DNA from 3 places in the Paenibacillus sp. FSL M7-1414 genome. Region 3 is predicted to be linked to each of the others. Evidence: riboswitches for the same ligand, from Rfam matches in the RefSeq annotation. Region 3 holds a riboswitch; each other region holds the start of a gene.
What was found. Region 3 has a riboswitch for S-adenosylmethionine ahead of mmuP (S-methylmethionine permease). Riboswitches for the same ligand answer to the same signal wherever they lie in the genome.

Region 1 (3,284 bases), 4.1 Mb from region 3:
TGAGGTCCAAGGACTTTTTTCAGCCACAGAATCTCACTGCGCAGCCCGATAATTTCACTCAAATGTGACTTTTTGGTGTGCATCAGAATGTCTTCCTCAAGCTTCTCGATCCGTGCTTCAATTCGGTCACCTACGGTGAAATAATTATCAACAATCAAGTCAACCAGCAAATACAGCAGACGATCCGGTGTACTGATTTCCTGTTCCCACAGGATGGGTTTCAGTGTGCGCAATTCGCTGACCTTGTGCTTGGTAACACTAATAATGAAATGTCTGCCGAGGAATAAGTTGACCGCACGTAGAAATATCTCTTCATCATCAAAACGGATGCTATTAATCACAATAAAATAATGGTTCTCATAAATTTCAATCTTCGGACGTTGTTCTTCGTCACTAAGACAGTCTTCCACAGCCAGATCATGCATCAAGAACAGCGGCTGAAGTACCGCCAAATCGTCTATGTCTGCATCAATCCAGTAAAATCCTTCCGCTGGTGGAGTCAGCGCCTGCTGAATGTCGTCCACCGGAATAAATACACCGTTGTTTACCAACCGGATTTTCATCGTTAATCTACTCCTTCTGCACCCGCCAACTTGGCGGATATTATCATTATGGGCGCAAAAAGAACAAATCAGCCGGTCGGCAGCGGAGCCTGGAGATCAGGGCTGCGTTCACTATATAATCAAACGGAAGTCACGTCCCGCTGCCGGCATGCTGATGTCAGTTCTCTATGCAGTTTGTCGGAATTCGGCTGCCAGTCAGGCCTCGGGTCGCCATCCATTTAATATGTCACCTCTCACATAAGGGTTTATAACACCTTGTTTAGTATACCGCTGGTACAAGGTGCTTTCAAGCGCAAAAATGTGTCTATTTCGCGCCCTGAGGCAGTGTATGACAATGGATGATGAACGGTTCCGATCTGGGAAGCAGACATCGAACTGCAACTTGACGTGAGGGCATTAATGTAATAAAGTAGACGGTGAACCATATTCAATTACAATCTAATACAGCGAAATCTTATCAAGAGTAGGTGGAGGGACTGGCCCGATGAAACCCGGCAACCGGCGGTATACCGCACGGTGCTAATTCTTGCAGCGACTAAGTGTCAAGTGGCACTGTTGTAACTGAGAGATGAGAGAGGCGCATATCTATTTTACATATGACCTTTCTCGAAATCCGAGGAAGGTCTTTGTCATATGCCCCGACTTCTCAGCAGTGATTTTCGCTAAGGAACTTGAGGTTGTTTGTAACGTTGGATGAAAGAGCAATTCAATGTTTTTACAAGCTCAAGGCAGTCTATAACTGTATTGATGTGAAGACATCAAGCCAGGGGTGGCTGCATCTATCTATGCACAAGGAGGAGTTAGACTTACTATGCCAATCAAAATACCCGATACGCTACCAGCAAAAGAAGTACTTGAAGGAGAGAATATCTTCGTCATGGATGAAACTTCTGCATATCAGCAGGATATTCGTCCACTCCGTATCGCTATATTAAACCTGATGCCCACAAAGGAAACGACCGAAACACAATTGCTTCGTCTGGTGGGAAACACGCCTATTCAGGTGGATGTCGTTCTCGTACATCCCAAATCCCATACGTCGAAGAATACGTCTCAGGAGTATTTGGATCTGTTCTACAAAACCTTCGATGAAATTGAGCACCGTCGTTTCGATGGAATGATCATTACGGGTGCCCCGGTGGAACAGATGGATTTCGAAGACGTGAACTATTGGAATGAAATCCAGGAGATTTTCGAATGGACCAAAACCAATGTGACTTCAACCCTCCACATATGTTGGGCTTCCCAGGCAGGTTTATACCATCATTTTGACGTACCCAAGGTTGCACTTGATGAAAAGTGTTTTGGCGTTTTCCCACATACCATCAATAAACCACATGTTCCGTTGTTGCGTGGATTCGATGAAGTATTCAACGTTCCACATTCTCGTCATACGGAAGTGAGACGCGAAGATATTGAAAAGAATGAGAATTTAGAGATTTTGGCTGAATCCGAGGAAGCGGGGATCTTCCTGGTTGCTACCAGAGACGGCAAACAGATTTTTGCCACAGGACATGCCGAGTATGACCCGTTCTCATTAAAGTGGGAGTATGACCGGGATACAGCTAAAGGGTTGGATATCGCATTGCCTAGACATTATTATCCGAATGACGATCCTTCCCGTGTGCCACCAGCTACTTGGCGCGCTCATGCCAACTTATTATTCTCTAACTGGCTCAATTACTATGTGTATCAAGAAACACCTTACGATATTGGCCCGCAAATCTAATCGAGATTACAGGAGGATGCAGCAATGGAAGACAACAACAAGTTGAAAATCGAAAGCCGCTTAGCACAAATTGGGTCCATCAATGAACCGGTTACAGGCGCCATTAACTTTCCGATCTATCAATCCACTGCGTTTCGCCACCCGAAGCTTGGACAAAGCACGGGGTTTGATTATATTCGTACGACCAACCCAACTCGCAAAGTGTTGGAAGAGGCGGCCGCAGCGCTGGAGTCCGGTGATGCAGGATTTGCCTGTAGCTCAGGTATGGCCGCGCTGCAAACCATCTTTGCCATGTTTGGTCAAGGGGATCATCTGATTGTATCGCTGGATCTGTATGGTGGAACCTATCGTCTGCTGGAACGAATTCTGTCCCGTTTCGGCGTAACTGCAAGTTATGTGGACACGAATGACCTTGCAGCACTGGAGAAGGTTCGTCAGCCGAATACCAAAGCTGTATTTATTGAGACACCAACCAATCCACTGATGATGATCACAGATGTGGAAGCTGTCGCTTCCTGGGCGAAAAGTTACAACCTGTTGACCATTGTTGACAACACGTTGTTGACTCCATTTTTCCAACGTCCGATTGAACTGGGTGCCGATATCATCATTCATAGCGCTACCAAATATCTGGGCGGACACAATGATGTGTTGGCCGGACTAATTATTACCAAAGGTGAGGCGTTATCTGCAGAGATGGCGTTCCTGCATAATTCCATTGGAGCAGTATTATCTCCAAGTGACTCCTACCAGTTGATGAAAGGTATGAAAACGCTGGCTCTTCGCATGGAGCGTCATGAGCACAATGCACTTACTATTGCTAAATACTTGCTTGAGCACCCAGCGGTGGTTGAAGTGTATCATCCAGGTCTATCCGATCACCCGGGGTATGAGATACAGAACAAACAATCCACGGGTAATACAGGTATCTTCTCTTTCAAAGTGAAGGATGCACGTTATGTTGAACCGTTGCTACGTCATATCAAACTCAT
Region 2 (3,284 bases), 270 kb from region 3:
CCATCATGTTATCTATGTGTTATTTCCTGGTGAAAAATGTAACCAAGCGATCTCCAGCCATCTGGAGAATTTGCACTAGTATGATCATCGACACTACGGATATGATCATAATTTCATTTTGATAACGGAAGTATCCATAGTTGATTGCCAGTGTTCCCAGACCTCCACCGCCAACCATGCCCGCCATCGCCGTATAGGAGACGAGCGTAACAATGGTGATCGTTATACCAGCAAGCAGTCCAGGCAGTGCCTCAGGCAGTAACACCCGTCTTACAATCTGTCCGGTCGATGCACCCATCGACTGTGCCGCTTCAATGACACCACGATCAACTTCTCGCAACGTCGTCTCCACCAAACGAGCAAAATAAGGAGCTGCTGAAATCACCAAAGGAGGTATAACGCCGAGCACCCCCGTAGCTGTACCGACGAGTATACGAGTGAATGGAATAAGAGCAACAATCAATATGATAAATGGGACTGAGCGCAAAATATTCACAATCAGGGATAGTATAGTGTACACTGCCCGTGACTTAATCGAAGCAGATCGGGCTGTCATGAACAGCAGTACTCCGAGCGGTAAACCTAAGATAACGGTAAACAAGCCTGATACACCCAAAATTTGCAGTGTCTCTATGGAAGCTTTACCAACCTCTTCCCAACGTACGGTTGAAAAATCCATCTAACGAAGCACCTCCACATCAAGTCCCTCAGCGGTTAATTCTGATATCGTCCGATCAATCGCATTTGAATCACCCTCGAACCGAACGGTCAGCTGCCCATAAGGAACCTGTTTGATCGTAGAGATTGTACCTTGCAGGATGGCAAAATCCACGCCTGTTTTACGTACCGTTCTAGACAAAATCGCTTCATACGTTTTGTTACCCAGAAAGGATATCTTCACAAGTTTGGAAGCAGCACCTGCCTGCAATTCAACGCCTGCATTTGCCAGAGCGGTCTCTTCCAGAGCAAGTCCAGCTTCATGGTCACGCATCATGAAGTCCCGCGTAATCGCATGCTGCGGCTTCAGGAACACGTCTGTTACAGGTCCTTGTTCCACAATGCCGCCCTGATGAATGACAGCCACCTTGTCACAGATGTTCTGAATGACATGCATCTCATGTGTAATCAGCACAATCGTAAGGTTGTACTTTTCATTAATATCGAGTAATAACTTCAGGATTGAATTTGTCGTCTGCGGATCAAGTGCCGAAGTAGCCTCATCACAGAGAAGTACATTTGGATCACTTGCAAGTGCTCTCGCAATCCCTACACGTTGTTTCTGGCCGCCAGATAATTGAGCCGGATATTTGCTGCTGTGGTGCTCCAGACCAACCAGTGCAAGCATTTCCTTCACTTTGCGATCAATGGCATCCTTGGGTGTATTCACAAGCTTTAGTGGAAAAGCTACATTGTCATATACCGTTGCCGAAGATAACAGATTAAAGTGTTGAAAAATCATCCCGATCTTGCGTCTCTGTTGCTGCAATTCGGTTTTGCTCAGTTCAGTCAGGTTGATTCCGTCGACCCATACCTCACCCTCCGTAGGCCGTTCCAGCAAATTAATGCAGCGAATCAATGTGCTTTTGCCCGCTCCAGAATGTCCAATCACACCGTAGATTTCACCCTTTTGGATGCTCAAATTCAGCTCGGATAACGCTGTTGTAGATTTTGCCCCTTTGCCGTACGTTTTCGTTAAACCTTTTAATTCAATCAATCGCACTTGCCCCTTTCCAACCACCTACATGTATCTTTACCCGATCTAAAGGAAAACTCCCCTTAAAGTACAAAAAAAGAGCCCTTTGCAGATACAAAGAGGGCTCTTCACGTGAAAGAATATACCTTCTCATCTGCCAAAATCGTGTCTTGCACCATTTTGTAGGAATTAGCACCTAACATCTATAACGAATGATACATGTATCATGTCATTACAAATCGGTTGCCGGGCTTCATCGGGCCTGTCCCTCCGCCGCTCTCGATAAGAAATATGTTGTTGTAGGATTTTATAAGTTCATGTAGTTTATGCTTTATAATGTGAACGTAACTTCCGAAATATCAGTTATATCCATGTAACATTCGATTGAAACTCAGTATATTCCAAGTATTCCGATTTGTCAAAGGGAATTATTTCTTTTCCATATTTTATTGATATAACTATAAGAGGCTGTTAACGTTTCACAGACCATATCCACGCCCTGACGCATTTCCTGCACATGCTGATTCAGATCCTCCAATTTCACTTTACCTTGCAAGGTCTGGTGTAACTGCCACAGGTCATCGTGCATTTCTGAGTTCATGTAGTGAATTTCCATATTACGTCGTTTGCGCAGCTTGCTCATCGGTTCACGATAAGAGTCCTTGATCTGTATTAATTGCAATGCAAGATCATGATGTTCCCTCGCATAGTCGAACTGCCTTAACACAGTAAAATAAGAAAAATGCGCTTTGGTATTTGAAGTATTCAACTGGAATATTTCATTTAATACCGTGCCGACTTTATCCAGAATGGCAAAGCAGCGGATAAAGCCATCTTTGTAGAAATACACATACCGAGCATACTCGGCTTTTTCAGTCGCCGTCATATCATCCGTTGATCCTGCAACGACCTTTTTGCGAAAATGAGCAGCAGCGAAACAGCTTTGCTCCAGTTCATCCAGTGAGGAGATGAGTCCCTGAGTCCACACATACAGTTTCCGATAGTCATGCGTGGGATCATGGTCCACATGCATTTGTCGTTGAAATAGCTCAAGCGTATGCGCCATTGCGTCCATCGCTGCCTTCAATTTACCTTCGTTTATACGTGGCTTTTCCCCCAACAACGTTCGCAGCATGTCTAACCTCCTCTTTTCCAAATCAACAAGAATTCATCACCGTAAACGTAACACATCATCCATTCCGTGTAATTGCTGCTTGCCATAGGTTGCCCTGATCCCCCTGACATCAAACAAAGTCCACCTGTCCAATGATGTACATCACTGGATGGTGGACTTTCATATTTAGCCCAATTACCTTTGAATAAAGAATGGATATATCTCTTAGAACCGATTAACCGGTCGATACAGCTTGTACACCAGGAAACTCATATAGGTTAAAACCCCGAACAATATGGCGATATCCAGCATATGTGCGAGAGCTACGAACATGTATACTTCCGGACGGTTCATTGTCACCATCATGAAAATACCAATGACTACTTGCATCAGAATAAGAACAACGGATACCACACCCAGAGTACGCATTTCCTTGTTGTCCGGATGATTACGGTAAGCGAAATGACCCAGGATTGC
Region 3 (3,284 bases):
GCGATGACCTGGGGGATACTCATATCCACTATTATCTACTTGATCACGGTGGTGATGGTTATAGGCAGTTTATCGCTCGATGGCATCAAAACTCGAACCTGGCCAACGCTGGATTTGGTAAGAAGCTTCGAAATCCAGGGTCTGATATTCGAGCGTTTTGAATCCTTATTGCTGGTCATCTGGATTATGCAAATCTTTTCGACTACAGCAATTACACATTACTGCGCTTCGGTGGGTATTCGTGATTTGTTTCGTTCCAAAAAAATCAAAGGCATCATGTACGGCCTGCTGCCGTTCATTTATCTGACAGCAATGATACCCAAAACAGTGGATGATACCTTCGTACTAGGAGATATGCTAGGCAATGTGTCCGTATTTTTGTTTGGCATTTTACCTCTGGTACTACTGTTGTTAAGTCTGATTCGCAAAAAAGGAGGCAAGCATGCATGATTACATTCCGCATGTTGTTACGCTTAGCCACTGTATTATGCATTCTCTTAACGATATCCGGATGTTGGAGCAGTCGAGAGATAGAGGATCTAAGTGTCTACGTTGGTCTCGGGATCGATATCGGCAAAGAGACTGAATTTGAGGAGAACATCGCCAATCAGGGAGGAGGGTATTCCAAGCAGAACAATGTGACAGCCACGGTACAGATTGCTCCCGGTAATTCCAGCAGTCAGAAGAGCCAACAATCCGGTTCGCCTGCTTCTGGTAAAACGTCCTATTCCAATGAACAGCTTACCGGAGATTCCTTGCTGCAAATCTTTCGTCAGTTTGCACTGAGACGAGATCATCCGCTCATCGGACATCATCTGAAGGTTATCGTTGTGTCCAAGGATATCGCCAAAAAGTATGGTCTGGACCAGCTGCTGGATTTTGTACTTCGGGATAACGATATTCGTCCTAACTGTCTAGTGTTGATTAGCCATCATCGCGCTGTTGATGTACTGACTTCAGATGATCCTTCCCGGATTCCAGCATTTTATCTTACAGGTATTACCGGTAATTCATACTTGTCCAATAAAATCCTGGACCCCGTTCTACTCTCCAAATTAGATGCACAAATGCAATCCGGTTCCAGCTTTTTGCTCCAGAATGTACTGAACTTCAATGGAGAGGACAAGTTCTCCGGTGCCAGTATCTTTGATGGGAAAACAACCAAATTCATCGGGGAACTCAGCCAAACGGATCTAGAAGGGCTATCTTGGCTCAGACCTAAAGAAAAAGGAGGTATCTTGAAGACATACAATAAAGAGGGGTTCACTGTTGTATATGAAATGAAGAAGAAAAAAACAACAATAATTCCAAAAGTGGTTGGCGATGATATTTCATTCCATGTGAAAACTGAATCCGAAGGCTGGTTGATGGAGGATTGGCGTGCTCCCGAGGAAGAGGAAAAAGGTGCATATCTCAGTGAATTGGAAAAAGAATTTGCTGAACTTGCCAAACAACAGATTCGACAGTTGTTATACAAACTGCAGCATACCTATAAAGTAGATGTTGCGGATTTTCGGGATAGCTTACGTATCAAAGAACCTAAAACATGGAAAAAAGTCAAAGACGATTGGGATAAAATTTTTAGCACCGTGCCGATCACCTATGAGGTAAAGACCACCATCACCAATCCGGGGTCTTCCACCGAATAGCGAGGTGTGCCATTTATTATTTAAATGTTGACACATTCATGATAGATCGCTATATTAGTAAAAAATCATTTTCTTATCCAGAGAGGTGGAGGGACTGGCCCTTAGAAACCTCAGCAACAGATCTGAAGGATACTGTGCTAATTCCAGCGGGTGAAAGCCTGATAGATAGGAGCGTTTGTTTTTATTTGTCAGTAACGGCGCACTCTTTAGGCAGAGTGGGTCTTTTTTGTTTTTTCTGGATGAAGAAGTAGGGGAGCAGCAGGTATGGAGAACAACAACGACAAAGGGCATTTTCAGCGGAAAATGCAGGCACGGCATGTGGTCATGCTCTCTCTCGGAGGAGTCATTGGAACGGGATTATTCCTCAGCTCAGGTTACACCATTCAGCAGGCGGGACCACTGGGAACCATTCTGTCCTATCTGATTGGAGCCATCGTTGTATATCTGGTGATGCTCTGTCTTGGTGAACTGTCTGTTCATATGCCAGAGACGGGAGCATTTCATAGTTATGCAGCCAAATATATCGGACCAGCAACAGGTTACACGGTAGCTTGGTTGTACTGGTTAACCTGGACTGTTGCGCTTGGCTCCGAATTCACAGCCGCTGGATTGCTTATGCAGCGCTGGTTCCCATCGGTAAACGTATGGATATGGAGCGCGGTTTTTGCACTGATGATCTTTCTGTTTAACGCTCTAACGGTGAAATTATTTGCGGAATCCGAGTTCTGGTTCTCATCTGTAAAAGTAGTTACTATCGTAATTTTCATTATTATCGGTGGCGCAGCCATGTTTGGTATTATTCCCATGGCGGATTCTGAACCGGCTCCATTTCTATCGAATATTACCGCATCCGGTTGGTTCCCTCATGGGGCTACAGCGATATTGATGACCATGCTTGCTGTAAACTTTGCCTTCTCAGGTACCGAGTTAATCGGGATTGCCGCCGGTGAGACGGAGAACCCGGAAAAGACGATACCAAAGGCTATTCATACAACGCTGTGGCGTTTGGTTATTTTCTTCATCGGAACGATTGTTATCTTGTCGGCCTTGCTGCCCATGTCGGATGCCAGTGTACTGGAAAGTCCATTTGTAGCGGTAATGGAGCGGGTGGGTGTACCCTATGCAGCAGACATTATGAACTTTGTTATTCTGACGGCGATTCTCTCTGCTGCCAATTCAGGCCTGTATGCATCTTCACGGATGCTCTGGTCTCTGGCTGACAAAAGAACGATCTCTCCGTGGTTTGCCAAATTGACCAAAAGCGGGGTACCCCTGAATGCACTTCTAATTAGTATGGTGGGTGGTGCGTTGGCATTGCTGTCCAGTATTATTGCGCCAGGTACGGTGTATATTACGCTGGTTTCCATTTCAGGTCTGGCTGTCGTTGCGGTATGGATGAGCATCAGCGCTTCCCAATACATGTTCCGCAGACAATATATCCGGGAAGGACATGCGGTCAAAGATCTGGTCTACCGCACACCACTATATCCGGTGGTACCGATTGTTTCATTTATATTATGCCTGGCTTCATGTATAGGTATTGCCTTTGACCCGACACAGCGAATTGCGCTGTATTGTGGGGTTCCGTTTATCGCAGTATGTTACGCTGCTTATTATCTGACAGAACGTGTGAAT

Region 1: it holds a riboswitch for S-adenosylmethionine, as region 3 does, so the genes downstream of both, metA (homoserine O-acetyltransferase MetA) here and mmuP (S-methylmethionine permease) in region 3, are expected to answer to the same signal.
Region 2: it holds a riboswitch for S-adenosylmethionine, as region 3 does, so the genes downstream of both, MHH92_RS25060 (methionine ABC transporter ATP-binding protein) here and mmuP (S-methylmethionine permease) in region 3, are expected to answer to the same signal.

Annotation. Positions count from the first base shown of each region.
Region 1 covers NZ_JBBOOS010000001.1:1,912,098-1,915,381, forward strand. The annotation lists gene corA (magnesium/cobalt transporter CorA) at 1-563, opposite strand, end outside; SAM riboswitch class I at 1,015-1,138, shown strand; gene metA (homoserine O-acetyltransferase MetA) at 1,375-2,292, shown strand; gene MHH92_RS08800 (PLP-dependent transferase) at 2,317-3,284, shown strand, end outside.
Region 2 covers NZ_JBBOOS010000001.1:5,731,308-5,734,591, forward strand. The annotation lists gene MHH92_RS25055 (methionine ABC transporter permease) at 20-679, opposite strand; gene MHH92_RS25060 (methionine ABC transporter ATP-binding protein) at 680-1,714, opposite strand; SAM riboswitch class I at 1,841-1,982, opposite strand; gene MHH92_RS25065 (Cthe_2314 family HEPN domain-containing protein) at 2,112-2,828, opposite strand; gene MHH92_RS25070 (COX15/CtaA family protein) at 3,033-3,284, opposite strand, start outside.
Region 3 covers NZ_JBBOOS010000001.1:6,000,590-6,003,873, reverse strand. The annotation lists gene MHH92_RS26380 (spore germination protein) at 1-450, shown strand, start outside; gene MHH92_RS26375 (Ger(x)C family spore germination protein) at 447-1,649, shown strand; SAM riboswitch class I at 1,720-1,821, shown strand; partial or broken gene mmuP (S-methylmethionine permease) at 1,914-3,284, shown strand, end outside.